One region of the Kocuria aegyptia genome, then DNA from elsewhere that is predicted to be linked to it. Evidence: riboswitches for the same ligand, from Rfam matches in the RefSeq annotation. Region 1 holds a riboswitch; the other holds the start of a gene.
What was found. Region 1 has a riboswitch for S-adenosylmethionine ahead of ABD220_RS15640 (LLM class flavin-dependent oxidoreductase). Riboswitches for the same ligand answer to the same signal wherever they lie in the genome.

Region 1 (7,588 bases):
CGGTCCGGGACCTCACCCACCACTGCGCGATGGACGCGCTGCGGGGGCTGGTCGCCCTGCACACGCCCACGACCGCCCGCCCGGACCGGGACGCCGCGACCTACTGGACCGGCCGGGGCGGCGACCCCGCGGGGGCCGCCGAGGACCGGCGCCGCACCCGCGTGGCCGCGTCCATGGCCCGGGACTGGGACCCGGTGCGCGAGCTCTACCGCGAGTCCGCCCGGGCGCTCGTGCACGCGGCGGAGCACTGCGGCGGCGGAGTGGTCCGCACCCAGGGGCACGTGCTGCGGGTCGAGGACCTGCTGAGCACCCTCGCCGTGGAGGCCACGGTGCACCACCTGGACCTGATCCAGGACCTGGACGGCTCCCCGGGTCCCGCCGTGGACGGGCTCGCCGAGGTGCGCCGGGTGCTCACCGACCTGTGGGAGCGCGAGCCGCTCGAGCACTGGAGCGACGAGCACTTCGCCCGCGTGGGCACCGGCCGGGCGGAGCTGACCGCCCCGGAGCGTGCGGTGCTGGGCGCGCACGCGGACCTCCTGCCGCTGTTCTCCTGAGATTCCCGCCCGCGAGCCGGCACGTGTCGGCGACCGCTCGACCTTGAGCGCGTCCGGTGGCGGACACGTGCAATCTCGCGCGGAGGGGGGAGTTCCGTGCCAGGCTGGTGCCATGGCCCGCAACGACCCCGCCGTCCTCGACCGTCTCATGTCCCGGCCCGGCCGGTGGGCCGTGGTGGGACTGACCGGCAACACCGCCCGCCCGGCGCACTCGGTCGCCCGGCGGATCCGGGACGACCTCGGCATGACCATCGTCCCGGTGAACCCGAAGGGCGAGCCGGTGCACGGCGAGCCCGGCTACCGCACGCTCGCCGAGGTGCCGGGACCGATCGACGTGGTGGACTGCTTCGTGAACTCCCGCCGCGTCGGCGCGGTGGTGGACCAGGCCATCGCCGCGGGCGCCGCGGCGGTGTGGCTGCAGCTGGGCGTCGTCGACGAGGCCGCGGCCGCCCGGGCGGAGCAGGCCGGCCTGGACGTGGTCATGGACACCTGTCCCCTGATCGAGCTCCGGTCCATGCTCCGGCGGGGCTGGACCCTGGACCCGAGCCGGACCCCGCCGCTCGCCCCGCCGGCCTGAGCCGCTCGCCCCTCCGTCCGCTCGGAGGGCACGGTCCCGACGCGGCCGCAGGGGGTTGCACCGGGCCCGGGGCCACCCGCTAAGCTGTCCCCCGACGACGATGACGAGTCCCGACGCGAAGCTCTGGCTGGTCGGGCGGCAACCCTCTCCCGTAGCGGGGTGCCCCAGATGAACATCGGGCCGCGGTGCACGTGCTCCGTGGCAAGTACGGCGCCCACCAGTGCGTCGGACCCGCGAGCAGGTCTCCACGACGCACGGGCGCGGGTCGGCATCGACCCGGGAGGTCCACCCTTGAGCAAGCGCATCGCCCTGAACGCCTTCGACATGACCTGCGTGGGCCACCAGGCCCCCGGCCTGTGGAAGCACCCCCGTTCCCGGGCCGACGAGTACAACACGATCGAGTACTGGACGGACGTCGCCCAGGTCCTGGAGAAGGGGCTCTTCGACGCGCTGTTCCTCGCGGACGTCGTGGGGTACTACGACGTCTACCAGAACTCCGCGGCCCCGGTGATCCGGGACGCCACCCAGATCCCCGTCAACGACCCCTTCATGCAGATCTCCGCGATGGCGGCCGTGACGAAGCACCTCGGCTTCGGCGTGACCAGCGCGATCACCTACGAGCAGCCGTACCCGCTCGCGCGGAAGTTCGCGACCCTCGACCACCTGACGAAGGGCCGGATGGGCTTCAACGTGGTGACCTCCTACTTGAAGTCCGCCGCCGAGAACCACGGGCTGACGGAGCAGATCTCCCACGACGAGCGCTACGAGATCGCCGAGGAGTTCATGGAGGTCTGCTACAAGCTCTGGGAGGGCTCCTGGGAGGACGGCGCGGTCAAGCGCGACCGGGCCGGCGGAATCTTCGCCGATCCGGCGCTCGTCCACCCCATCCAGCACCACGGCAAGTACTTCGACGTCCCCGGCATCGGGCTGACCGAGCCGTCCCCGCAGCGCACGCCCCTGATCTTCCAGGCCGGGGCCTCCTCCCGCGGGCGCGCGTTCGCCGGCCGCCACGCGGAGGCGGTGTTCGTGGGCGGCATCCGCCCGGACCTGACCCGCGTGGTCACCGACAAGCTGCGCGACGAGGCGCAGGCCCAGGGCCGGGACCGGGACGACCTCAAGATCTTCGCCATGCTGCACGTGATCGTCGACGAGACCGACGCGAAGGCCGAGCAGAAGCGCCGCGACTACGAGCGGTACGCGGACGCCGACGGCGCGCTGGGCCTCGTGGGCGGCTGGTCCGGCGTGGACCTCGGCCGGTACGACGAGAACGACGTCCTGGAGTACATCAAGACCGACTCGATCCAGTCCTTCCTGACCCCGTTCACCACGGCCGACCCCCACAAGAAGTGGACGGTCAAGGAGGTCGCGAAGCACATCTCGATGGGCGGCATGGGCGTGCCGATCGTCGGCTCCCCGCAGACCGTGGCCGACGAGCTCGAGCGGTGGATCGACGACGGCGGGCTGGACGGCATCAACCTCGCCTACCACGTGTCCCCGGGCTCCTTCGAGGACTTCGTGGAGTGGGTCGTGCCGGAGCTGCAGAAGCGCGGCCGCTACCGGACCGGGTACGAGGGCACCACGCTGCGCGAGAACCTCTACGGCGCGGGCCGGACCAAGGTGCTCGGCACCCACCCCGCCGCCGCGTACCGGGGCGCCTACGCGGGCAAGCCGTCCGCCGCGGACACGCCCGCCCGCGAGCTGGCCCTCTGACCCCCGCCCCCTGACGGGGCCCCGCCGGTGCCGGAGCCCCCGGGCAGGGGGCGGACGAGGGGCCCCGCACCGGGGCCCCTCGTCCGCTCCCGGGTCAGGACGCCGGTGCGGCGCTCCAGCGCAGCAGGGCCGCCACCTCGGTGCCGTCCGGCAGGGCCCCGTGCGGAAGGAAGACCGGGCGGCCGTCGGTGAGCACGGCAGCCCGCACCAGGGCGGCGTGGGCGGGGACCCGGTCGAGCACCCGAACCCCAAGGCTCTCGGCCTCGGACTGGTTCGCAGCGATCCACGGCTCGGCCTCGAGGGCGAGCAGCTCGGTTCCCGTGTCCGAGGAGGTCTCGTCGATGAGCAGGGTCTCGGCCTGCGCCTGCTGCAGGGCCGCGACGACGGGCCCGATACCGTGCACGGCCGTGTGGTCCGGGCGGTTCTCCTGCTCCGCCAGCCGCTCCAGGAGCTCCTGCTGCCGCCGCGCGATCACCTCGCCCACGCTGCGGTCGACCTGCTCCTCGAGCTCGGCGGTGTCGCTGCCGTCGGCGCGGGTGTTGGCGTTGACCATGCTCACCAGGGGCTGGGTCGACTTGGCGAGCTGCTCCCCGACGAGCACCCTGGCACGGATGTCCCCGGCGATGACCACCAGTTGCGCTCCGCTGTCGGCCACCACCTGATCGATCTGCTCGGCGACCTCCTCGGTGTTGCGCCGCCACACGTCCTCCGTGTGCCGCTGCCACCGGGCGTGCGCCCAGCCGCCGCCGCCGATCTTCTTGAGGTGCTCCGTCTCGCCCTCGATCTGCTGCTCCGACTCCGCCCGTCCCCGGCTGGCGTACTGCAGCCGGATCTCTCCTCCGTCGCGGCTGACCTCGGCCACCACGTAGGGGAAATCCTCAGGTCGGTGGCGGAACAGCGGCGTGAGGTCGGGCACGGTCTCCACGCTGACCCTGCTGGGGCCGGCCAGCGGCCCCGGCAGGACCTCGTCGATCACCACGGCCCCGTCGCGGACGACGACGAACCGGCTCACCGGGTCCGGCAGGCCCTCCGCAGGACGGATCGCCTGCTCGACGGCGTCGAGGTCGGCCTCGCTCGCGCCGAGTCCCTCCAGCTCCCGGCGGACGTTCTCGGGGTGGACGTCGATCGCGTGCAGCGAGTCGACGGTGCCGGTGCTGACGTCCGTGTACACGGTGCACCAGGGACCTTCCTGCTTGAACAGCTCGGCGTAGCGGTGGAATCGACTGGTCATGATGCAAAACCCCCTGGTATCTCGGCGGTGCTTCCTGCAGGCGTGTGCAGAACACGCTATCGGATAGTAAGGGTGCTGGGAACACTGTGCCTGAGACGGCGAGACGGCGAGCCGGGAGCGCGGATCACTAGACTGAGGGCTCCGTTGGTCCCACGACGCAGGAGGTAGCCATGAGCGACGTACCCGGCTCGAGCAGCGAGTACAACGAGGCCGACCGGCTCGAGCAGTCGATCGACGCCCTGCCGCCCGAGATGGACGACCAGGACGTCGAGGCGTCGGCGCACACCCCCGACCGCTCGGAGGCGTCCTCCCTCGAGGCGAACCCCGCCGACATCGAGGAGCAGCATCAGGAGGTCGACCTCGGGGAGCCGGAGGAGGGGTCCACGCTCGAGGAGATGTGAGGCCGACGCACCGGGGCCGCCCCGCCCGTCCCCCGCGGAACGGGAGGGGCGGCCGGTGCCCCGGCACCGAGGACGGGCCTCAGACCGCGGACCAGCCGCCGTCCGAGGGCAGGATCACGCCGTTGACGTTGGAGGCGTCGTCGCTGGCGAGGAAGACGATGACGGCGGCGACCTGCTCCGCCGTGGCCGTGTAGGGGACGTTCCGCAGGAGCCCCGCCATCCGCCCGGGGAGAAGGTCCGAGTCCATGGGTGCCTCGATGCCCGTGTCCGTGGCGCCGGGGGCGACCGCGTTGGTGCGGATGCCGTCCGCCGCGTGCATGAGAGCGGTGCTCTTCGTCAGTCCGGCCACGGCGTGCTGGGAGGCGGTGTAGGCCGCCCCCGCGGCGGAGCCGCGCAGGGACGCCTCGGACGCCACATTGACGATCGCGCCGCGTCCGGAGGCCCGCAGCAGCGGGATCGCCGCGCGGGTCAGCCGCATGACGGAGCCGACGTTGACGGCGAACACCCGGTCCCACGTCGCGTCGTCGACCTCGGCGACGGACTCGAAGCGGTCCATGGTCCCGGCGGTGTTGACCAGCACGTCCAGCCGGCCCTCGGTCGCCGCCAGCACCCGGCTCACCGCGTCCTGCTCCGTGAGGTCCGCGAGCACGGGGAAGAGCGGCAGGCGCGGCTCGTCCGCCACCAGGGCCTCCAGGCGGCGCGCCGACCGGTCGGCCACCACCACGGCGGCCCCCTCGCCGGCCAGCCGCAGCGCGGTGGCGCGGCCGATGCCCGAGCCCGCCCCGGTGACGACGGCGGTCCGGCCGGTGAAGCGGTGGGTGTCCACGGTTCCTCCTGGAGGTGCGTCAGGCGCTCGGGCGGGCGCTCCCGCGGGCCGCGCGGACCGTGGCGCCGCCCTCTTCATTGTGGTGCGGAAGGGGTCCGGAAGAAGTTCTCGAAAAAACTGTGACCTGCTGCATCCGCGGCGGGGCCCGGGGCAGTAGTACGGGTGCAAGGTCGATCCCGCTTCCGCCAGGGAGCCCGTTCAAGGAGCAGTTACCATGCGCAAGACCCTTTCCGCCGCAGCAGTCCTCGGCCTCGGTGCCGGTGCCCTCAGCATGAGCCCGGCGTTCGCCGCCGAGCACGCGGAGCTGTCCGTGCTCCACGGCGTGCCCGACACCGTCGTGGACGTCTACGTCAACGGGGAGCTCACCCTCGACGACTTCCAGCCGGGCACCCTGGCCGGCCCGCTCGAGCTGCCCGCCGGCAGCTACGACCTGGCCATCACGGCCCCCGACGCCGCCGACGCCTCGGCGCCGATCATCGGGCCCGTCACCGCGGACCTGCAGACCGGGATGAGCTACACGGCCGCGGCCCACCTCGATGCCGAGGGCAACCCGACGGCCGCGCTGTTCACCAACGACATGTCCGAGATCGAGGCCGGGAAGTCGCACCTGACCGTGCGGCACGTGGCCGCGGCCCCGGCGGTGGACGTCCTCGCCGGTGACCAGCCGATCATCACCGGTCTCGAGAACCCGAATGAGGAGACCCTGCCGGTCGACGCGGGCACGGTCTCGGCGTCCGTGGCGGCCGCGGGCACCACCGACCCGGTCATCGGTCCGGCCGATCTCCAGCTGGCCGAGGGCACCCACAACATCGTGTACGCGTGGGGCTCCCTGGAGGCCGGGAACCTGGCCCTCGCCGTCCAGACCCTGGAGGGCATGGAGCAGGCCCCCGAGGCCGTGCCGGGCGGCCAGTCCGGGCTCGCGGCCCAGGAGCAGCGCACCATGCTGACCGCGGGCCTCGCGGCCGCCGGTGCGCTCGGACTGATCGGCGCGGCGTACGGCGCCCGCCGAGTCCTCGCGGGGAACCGCCGGTAGTGAGCAGTCCTGACAGGCACGGCCCGGGTGCACCGCGGGCTCCGGCCCACCGTGTACCCGGGCCGACAATTCCCGGCACCCGTCGTCGTCGCTTGGCGGCGGTGGGTGCCGGGGCGGTCGCCTCGGTGTCCCTGCTCGCGGCAGCGGCCGTCACCGCCCTCCCGGAGGGCGGGGGCACGCCGCCCGCGAACTCCCTGGCGGCGGGACCGTACCAGGGCGAGGACGCGGTGCCGGCACTCGCCGGCCTCGACCGTCCGGTCTCCGCGGAGGGCCCGGCGCAGTCCGCCGCGGCGCCCGCGGAGATCCCGGTCGCCCCCGCCACCCCGTCGCCCGCCGAGAGGATCCCCGCCCCCGTGCGGGTGGTCGTGGACGGCTCCCCGATCGACATGCCGGTGGTCCCGGTGGGGGTCGAGGACAACGGGGCCATGACCATCCCGGACAACCACGTGGAGCTGGGCTGGTACCGGTACGGTCCGTCCCCCGGGGCGGACGAGGGTGCCGCGGTCGTCGCCGGCCATGTCGACACCCTCACCGAGGTCACGCCGATGGCGCGGCTGAAGGACGTGCCGGTCGGGGCGGAGGTCCGGGTGGAGCGCGCGGACGGCAGCGTGCAGCGCTACCGCACCGAGTCCGTCCAGCACGTGCACAAGAAGTCCCTCGCGGAGGCGGACCTGTTCCGCCGGACCGGCGAGCCGGTGCTCCACCTCGTGACGTGCGGCGGGGAGTGGCTCGAGGAGATCGGGGACTACGAGGACAACGTGGTGCTGCGGGCCGTCCCGGTGCCCTGAGCGGCGGAGGGAGGCGAGGCGCATGACCCGGTGGCCGGTGTCCACTAGGCTGGGCACGACGCGGACGCCCGGGCTCCGCCCGGTCGCCCTCCACCACGACCTCCGGCCCACGAGGAGCCCTTCCACGATGCCGACGCCGCCCCCGGAATGGGGACCCGAGCTCGACACCGCGTTCGCCGCGGGGGACGAGCAGGCGCTGAGTGCCGCGTACCGGCACTGCGCCGGGGTCGTCCGGGGTCTCGCCGTCCGCGCGCTGCGCGACGACGCGGCGGCGGACGACGTGGTGCAGGAGGTCTTCATCCGGGCGTGGAAGTACCGGTCCGGCTACCGGCCCGAGCACTCCTCGGTCCCCGCGTGGCTGATCGGCATCACGCGCAACTGCATCGCTGACGCCGCCCGGACCGCCGGCCGGGAGGCGGAGCGTCGGCAGGCGGACGCCGTGCGCACCGACCGGGAGCCGCGGCACGA
Region 2 (7,588 bases), on a different contig from region 1:
GACCGGGACGGCATGATCCTGTCGATCATGGGCTCCGTCTTCGCGCTGGTGTGGGTGGGCTTCCTGCTCAGCATCGCCCTGCTGCTCTACCACACCGAGGCGGGCGCCCTGAAGGTGCTCACGGTCATCCTGCTGGCCGTCGGCTCGGACACCTGCGGCTACGCCGTGGGAGTGGTCTGGGGACGCCATCCCATGGCGCCGCGGATCAGCCCCAAGAAGTCGTGGGAGGGCTTCGCCGGCTCGCTGGGCGGTTCGGTGGTGATCGGCGTCCTGAGTGCCGTACTGCTGCTCGACCACGCCTGGTGGGAGGGCGCCGTGCTCGCCGCGGCCCTCGTGTTCGCCGCCACCCTCGGCGACTTCTCCGAGTCCATGGTCAAGCGCGAGCTGGGGATCAAGGACATGGGCACCCTGCTGCCCGGCCACGGGGGAGTGATGGACCGGATCGACTCCATCCTCTTCGCCGTCCCCGCCGGGTACCTGCTCTTCGAACTGTTCGCCGCGAGCGCCTGACCCGGGCCCCAGGACCCGCAGCCCATGCCCCCCGACCGTCCCGGACCTCCGGCGGCCCCCGCCCGCGTCCCCCGGTGCGCCGAGTCCGAGCGCGGCTACGACGTCGCCCAGGTGGACGACCTCCTGGCCGCCGTGCGCGCGGCCCTGCAGCCCGATCCGGCCGCCACGGGGCCGGAGGGCTGCTCCGGGCCCGTGCTGAGCACGCAGGTGCGGGCCGCCGTGTTCACCGGAGCCCGGGGCGGCTACCGGCCGGAGGCCGTCGACGAGCTGCTGGAGGCCGCGGAGGACGCCCTCGCGGAGGCCGAGCGCGAGCAATGCCTGCGCACCCGCGGCCCCGAGGCCTGGCAGGAGCACGTCGACGCCCTGACCGGGCTGCTCCGGAACCGCCTCGACCGTCCCCGCACCCAGCGGTTCCGGCGCCCCTCCCGGGCGCGAGCCCAGGGCTACTCCGCGGCCCACGTGGACGTGCTGTGCGAGCGCCTCGGCGCCCGGCTGGAGGGCACCGCTCCGCTCGAGCCGGCCGAGCTGCGCGGGGCCGTCTTCCCGCCCGCGCACGGGGAGCGCAGCTACGAGGAGCAGCAGGTGGACGCCTTCCTGGACCGCGCCGTCCAGCTGCTCCTGGCTTCCCGCTGAACCGAGCCGTCGGAGGCGGTTGTGTATACAGGCTCGACCAGGTGACGTCCAGAAACACGGCGGCACGTGATTCCTGACCCCCGGAAAGCAAGTTTTGGTTGTTTCGCCTTGCTCCTGTGCATACAACGGCCTACTGTGGGCCACATCACATGAGGAGGTAGCCCATGTCCAACCAGCCACCCATCGACGCCGACGACCTCGTCGCCGACGTCGACTTCCCCGCGGCCCAGCGGTCGCCCGAGTTCCAGGAGCTGCGGAAGACCCACCGCGGCTTCGTCTTCCCGCTCGCCGTCGCCTTCCTGGTCTGGTACCTGCTGTACGTGGTGCTCGCCATGTACGTGCCGCAGCTGTTCGCCGTCCAGGTCATCGGCAACGTCAACCTGGGCGTCGTCCTGGGTCTGCTCCAGTTCGTCACGACCTTCGCCATCACGGGCGCCTACGTGGCCTTCGCCAACCGCAAGCTGGACCCGAAGGCCACGGCCATCCGGGAGCGGCTCGAGCCCAGCCTCGGCACCGCCGGTGGCGCCCACGGACAGGAGAACTGATCGATGAACCACCTGCACTCCGCGCTCGCGCCCATGGCGACCACCACCACAGAAACGGTCGGCACGCCCTGGGTCAACATCTCCATCTTCGGCGCGTTCGTCGTGGTCACGATGGTCGTCGTGCTCCGGGCCTCCAAGTCCACGTCCACGGCGGCCGACTACTACGCCGGCGGCCGCGGCTTCAGCGGCACCCAGAACGGCCTGGCCATCGCGGGCGACTACCTCTCGGCGGCGTCCTTCCTGGGCATCGTCGGCGCCATCGCCATCCAGGGCTACGACGGCTTCCTGTACTCCATCGGCTTCCTCGTGGCCTGGCTCGTGGCCCTCCTGCTCATCGCCGAGCTGCTGCGCAACACCGGCAAGTTCACGATGGCGGACGTCCTGTCCTTCCGGCTGCGTCAGCGTCCCGTGCGCGTCGCGGCCTCCATCTCCACCCTCTCGGTCTCCGCGTTCTACCTGCTGGCCCAGATGGCCGGCGCCGGTGCGCTGGTGTCGCTGCTGCTGGGCATCGGCTCGCGAGCCGGTCAGTCGCTCGTCATCGTCGTCGTGGGCGCGCTGATGATCGTCTACGTCCTCGTGGGCGGGATGAAGGGCACCACCTACGTGCAGATCATCAAGGCCGTGCTCCTGGTCTCCGGCGTGGCGGTCATGACCATCTGGATCCTGGCGCTCTACGGCTTCAACTTCTCCTCGCTGCTCGGGGACGCGGTCGCCGTCTCCGGCAACCCGGCCATCCTGGAGCCGGGCCTGCGCTACGGGGCCTCCGAGACCAGCAAGCTGGACTTCATCTCCCTGGGCCTCGCCCTCGTCTTCGGCGCCGCGGGCCTGCCCCACGTGCTGATGCGCTTCTACACGGTGCCCACCGCCAAGGAGGCCCGCACCTCCGTGGTCTGGGCGATCGGCCTGATCGGGCTGTTCTACCTCTTCACGCTCATCCTGGGCTTCGGCGCCGCGGCCCTCATCGGCGCGGAGCGGATCCAGGCGGCTCCGGGCGGCGTGAACTCCGCGGCCCCGCTGCTGGCCTTCGAACTCGGCGGCTCCCTGCTGATGGGGATCATCGCTGCGGTGGCGTTCGCCACGATCCTCGCGGTCGTCGCCGGCCTGGCCATCACGGCCTCGGCCTCCTTCGCCCACGACATCTACACCAGCGTCATCAAGAAGGGGAACTCCGATCCCCGCAAGGAGCTGCGGGTCGCGAAGACCACGGTGGTGGTCATCGGCCTCGTCTCCATCGCGGGCGGCATCGGCGCGCAGGGCCAGAACGTCGCGTTCCTCGTGGCGCTCGCCTTCGCGGTCGCGGCCTCGGCGAACCTGCCGACCATCCTGTACTCCCTCTACTGGCGGCGCTTCACCACCCGGGGCGCGGTCTGGTCGATGTACGGCGGCCTGTTCATCTCGGTGGGCCTCATCATCTTCTCCCCGGTCATGTCCGGCACCGAGACGTCGATGATCCCGACGGCCGACTTCGCGTGGTTCCCGCTGCAGAACCCGGGCATCGTCTCGATCCCGGCGTCCTTCCTCCTCGGCTTCATCGGCTCCATGACGGAGCGCCGTCTCGAGGACCCGGTCAAGCAGTCCGAGATGGAGGTGCGCTCGCTCACAGGCATCGGCGCGGAGAAGCCCGTCGCCCACTGACGGATTCCCGCTCCCACCTGGGAGGATCCCCGGCCCGCCCGAAGCCCCGGCTTCCGGCGGGCCGGGCCGCGTCCGGGGCTCACCCGCTGATTCACCAACGTGAACAGACAGGTGGCTGACCGTCGGCTAGGGTGGTGAGCAGAAGCAACCTCAGGGTATTCCAGGGATACTGGCCGGTTGCGTACAATGAAAGTCCCTCCCGGGACGGATAAGGAGCCATCATGGGAATCATCAGCTGGATCATCCTCGGCCTCATCGCCGGTGCCCTCGCCAAGCTCATCATGCCGGGCAGCCAGGGCGGCGGCATCATCGTCACCATCGTCATCGGCATCGTGGGCGCCCTCCTGGGAGGCTTCCTGGGCTCGCTGATCGGCATCGGCAGCCTGGAGTCCGCGTTCGACATCGGCACCATCATCACCGCCGTCGTGGGAGCCCTCATCGTGCTCTTCATCTGGGGCGCGGTCAGCGGCCGCAGGGGCCGCGCCACGCGCTGATCCGACCCCGTCGGTCGCCGAGGCCCCGTCCACCGTTCCCGGTGGGCGGGGCCTCGGTCCGTCCCGGGACGCCCTGGGTGCCCGCCCCGGACACCGCCCCGGCAATCGCCGGGGCGCGGCAGGCAGGAGGCCCGCTGGGGGATACTGGGGGTCATGACGCCCCCCGCCACCCCGCCCCGTCCCCGTCAGACGCCCGAGCTGCGCGCGCTGGCCGCCGCCGGTCCCCGCAGGATCAGCGTCCTCGGCTCGACGGGCTCGATCGGCACCCAGGCGCTCGACGTCGTGCGCGCCGCCCGTGAGCTCGAGGGCGGGGCCCCGTTCACCGTGGTCGCACTCGCCGCCGGCGCGCGCCACCTCGAGCTGCTCGCGGACCAGGCCGTCGAGACCCGTGCCGCGGTCGTGGCCACGAGCGGCACCGGTCAGGACGCGGCCCGCCTGGCCCGCCTGATCGCGGACCGGGCCGCGGCCGCCGGGGCGGGGGACCACCGCCCCGAGATCGTGCACGGGCCCGACGCGGACCTCGTGCTCAACGGCATCACCGGCTCCATCGGGCTCGCCCCCACGCTGGCGGCGCTGCGGGCCGGGCACAAGCTCGCGCTGGCGAACAAGGAGTCGCTGATCGCCGGGGGGGCCCTCGTCAAGGCCGCCGCCGCGGCGACCGGGGACCCGGACGCCCTGATCCCGGTGGACTCCGAGCACTCGGCGCTGGCCCAGGCGCTGCGCGGCGGCACCGCCGGTGAGGTCGACCGGCTCGTGCTGACGGCCTCCGGCGGCCCGTTCCGCGGCCGGTCCCGGGCGGAGCTGGAGACGGTCACTCCGCAGGACGCGCTGCGCCACCCGACGTGGGACATGGGTCTGATGGTGACGACCAACTCGGCGTCCATGGTGAACAAGGCACTCGAGGTGCTCGAGGCCCACCTGCTCTTCGACGTCCCCCTCGGGCGCATCGACGTGGTGGTCCACCCCCAGTCGGTCGTGCACTCCATGGTCCAGTTCGTGGACGGCTCCACCCTCGCCCAGGCCTCGCCGCCGGACATGCGCCTGCCCATCGCCCTCGGTCTGGCCTGGCCCCACCGGGTGCCCGGCGCCGCCCTGCCGTGCGACTGGACGCGCGCCACGGCGTGGACCTTCGAGCCCCTCGACCCGGTGGCGTTCCCGGCCGTCCGGCTCATCAAGGCGGCGGGGGAGCGGGGCGGGACCTTCCCCGCGGTGTTCAATGCGGCCAACGAGGAGGCGGTGCACGCCTTCCACGACGGCCGGATCCGGTTCCCCGCGATCGTGGACACGGTGGAGGCGGTGCTGGGCGAGCACGACGACGACGGCCCGCTCGAGCTCGAGGCCGTGCTGGCGGCCGAGGGCTGGGCCCGCCGCCGGGTCCGGGAGCTCCTCGCCCGCTGACGGGGCGGGATCGGCCCTCGCCGCACGTGCTAGTCTGTCGGGCGGATGACGAGTCCCAGCGTGAAGCCCTGGCTGGCTGGGCGGCAACCCTCTCCCGTAGTGGGGTGCCCCAGGAGAACCATCTGGCACCGGCCATCGAGGGCCGGCGGCAAGTACGGTCCGACCGCGCATGCGCCCTCCGGCGTGCCCTCGACCGTGGCCGCCGGGCCCGTCGGAGCCGGTGGAGACCTCGGACACCCCGGACACCCCGGACCCACGGAAAGGCATCACATGCGATCGCAGCGCCTCCCCTTCCTCGCCCTGGCCACGACCCTCGGCCTCACCCTCGCCGCCTGCGGAGGCTCCGCCGGGGAGTCCTCCGGCGAGGGCGCCCTCGCCGACGGCAAGGTCACCATCGGCGTCGTCGGCTCCCACCCGACCCACGACGTGCTCCAGCAGCTGGCCGAGGAGCAGGGGCTCACCGTCGAGTACGTCGACTTCTCCGACTACAACCAGCCCAACCCGGCCACCGAGTCCGGCGACGTGGACATGACCTGGTTCCAGCACGTGCCCTTCCTCGCGGACTACAACAACTCCGCCGGGGGCTCGATCACCCCGATCGGCTCGACGTCGATCTACCCGCTGGGCCTGTACTCCAACGAGCACGACTCCGTGGAGCAGTTCCAGGAGGGCGACGAGATCGCCGTGCCCAACGACGCGGTGAACCTCTCCCGGGCCCTGATCGTGCTCGAGTCCGCCGGCCTGGTCGAGCTGACCAGTGACACCCTCATCCCCACGGAGCTGGACGTCGACACCGAGGCCTCGAAGGTGCGGGTCACCCCCGTGTCCGCGGAGCAGACGGTGCTCTCCCTCGACTCGGTGGCCGGCTCGGTGATCAACAACGACTTCCTGGCCCGCGCGGACATCGACCCGAAGTCCGCGCTGGCCCAGGACGACCCCGAGGCGGAGGGCTCGCGCGCCTACGTCAACCTCTTCACCACGACCGAGGAGCTCGCCGGCGACGAGACCCTCCGGCAGGTCGCGGACCTCTACCACGAGCAGGCCGTCGTCGACGCCGAGATGGAGGAGACCAAGGACACCGCCGTGCCGCTGCAGCTGGAGCCGGAGGAGCTCCAGGAGCTGACCGCGCGCTACCAGCAGGAGCTGAAGGACCAGGGACGGTGAGCGCGGCGGTCCCGGCCGGGCCGTCCGCCCCCGGGCGCCCGGACGAGGTGCTCGTCTCCTTCCGCAACGTCTCCAAGACCTTCCGCACCGGCTCGGGGCGCGCGGCGCGCGAGGTGGTGGCGGTCGACGACGTCAGCCTCGACGTCCGCCGCGGCGAGATCTTCGGGGTGATCGGCTACTCCGGGGCGGGCAAGTCCACCCTCGTGCGCCTGATCAACGGGCTCGAGCCCGTGTCCTCGGGGTCCCTGACCGTCGAGGGGTTCGAGGTGGCCGGCCGGCGCGAGACCGAGCTCGCGCCGGTCCGGCAGGAGATCGGCATGATCTTCCAGCAGTTCAACCTCTTCACCTCCCGCACCGTCGCGGGCAACGTCGAGTACCCGCTGAAGCGGGCCGGCTGGCCCAAGGAGAAGCGCCGGGCCCGGGTGGCGGAGCTGCTCGAGTTCGTGGGCCTGTCGGCCCGCGCCGGCAACTACCCGGAGCAGCTCTCCGGCGGGCAGAAGCAGCGCGTGGGCATCGCCCGGGCCCTGGCGACCAGCCCGAAGCTGCTCCTGGCCGACGAGTCGACGAGCGCCCTCGACCCGGAGACCACGCAGGAGGTCCTGCAGGTGTTGCAGCGGGTCAACCGCGAGCTGGGGATCACGATCGTGATCATCACCCACGAGATGGACGTGGTCCGGGCGATCGCCGACCGCGTGGCCGTGATGCAGGACGGGAAGGTCGTGGAGCACGGCTCCACCGTGGACATCTTCGCCCGGCCCCGCACCGAGACCGCCCGCCGCTTCGTCTCCTCGGTCCTGCACTCGGTGCCCGACGCCCGCGAGGTGGAACGGCTGCGCCGCGCCCACCGCGGGCGCCTGGTGATCGTGGACGTCGGCGACGGCGTGGACATCGGCGGGGTGCTCTCCGACGGCGCCGCCCGCGGGGTCCGCTTCACCATCGCCTACGGCGGGATCAGCGTGCTCCAGGAGCAGTCGTTCGGGTCCCTGACCTTCGAGCTGACCGGCGAGGACACGGCCGTGCAGGCCGTGGTCGACGAGATGTCCCGGATCACGACCCTGAGAGAGGTGGCCGCGTGAACGACTGGTCCGTCCTGGGACCCGAGCTGCTGTCCGCGCTCGGGGAGACCCTCTACATGGTGGCCGTCACGCTGCTGCTCGCCGGCCTGCTCGGTCTGCTCGTGGGCGTGGGCCTCTACGTCACCCGCCGGGG

Region 2: linked by a shared signal. The riboswitch ahead of ABD220_RS01390 (MetQ/NlpA family ABC transporter substrate-binding protein) and the one ahead of ABD220_RS15640 (LLM class flavin-dependent oxidoreductase) in region 1 are both predicted to bind S-adenosylmethionine.

The regions. Positions count from the first base shown of each region.
Region 1 is NZ_BAAAOA010000046.1:285,525-293,112, forward strand. Features, by position in the region: gene ABD220_RS15630 (maleylpyruvate isomerase N-terminal domain-containing protein) at 1-554, shown strand, start outside; gene ABD220_RS15635 (CoA-binding protein) at 667-1,131, shown strand; SAM riboswitch class IV at 1,231-1,345, shown strand; gene ABD220_RS15640 (LLM class flavin-dependent oxidoreductase) at 1,423-2,841, shown strand; gene ABD220_RS15645 (baeRF2 domain-containing protein) at 2,936-4,072, opposite strand; gene ABD220_RS15650 (hypothetical protein) at 4,243-4,473, shown strand; gene ABD220_RS15655 (SDR family NAD(P)-dependent oxidoreductase) at 4,553-5,299, opposite strand; gene ABD220_RS15660 (DUF4397 domain-containing protein) at 5,514-6,332, shown strand; gene ABD220_RS15665 (class F sortase) at 6,458-7,120, shown strand; gene ABD220_RS15670 (RNA polymerase sigma factor) at 7,248-7,588, shown strand, end outside.
Region 2 is NZ_BAAAOA010000005.1:131,885-139,472, forward strand. Features, by position in the region: gene ABD220_RS01360 (phosphatidate cytidylyltransferase) at 1-510, shown strand, start outside; gene ABD220_RS01365 (hypothetical protein) at 535-1,143, shown strand; gene ABD220_RS01370 (DUF485 domain-containing protein) at 1,308-1,688, shown strand; gene ABD220_RS01375 (solute symporter family protein) at 1,692-3,323, shown strand; gene ABD220_RS01380 (GlsB/YeaQ/YmgE family stress response membrane protein) at 3,545-3,817, shown strand; gene dxr (1-deoxy-D-xylulose-5-phosphate reductoisomerase) at 3,971-5,215, shown strand; SAM riboswitch class IV at 5,260-5,376, shown strand; gene ABD220_RS01390 (MetQ/NlpA family ABC transporter substrate-binding protein) at 5,486-6,379, shown strand; gene ABD220_RS01395 (methionine ABC transporter ATP-binding protein) at 6,376-7,455, shown strand; gene ABD220_RS01400 (methionine ABC transporter permease) at 7,512-7,588, shown strand, end outside.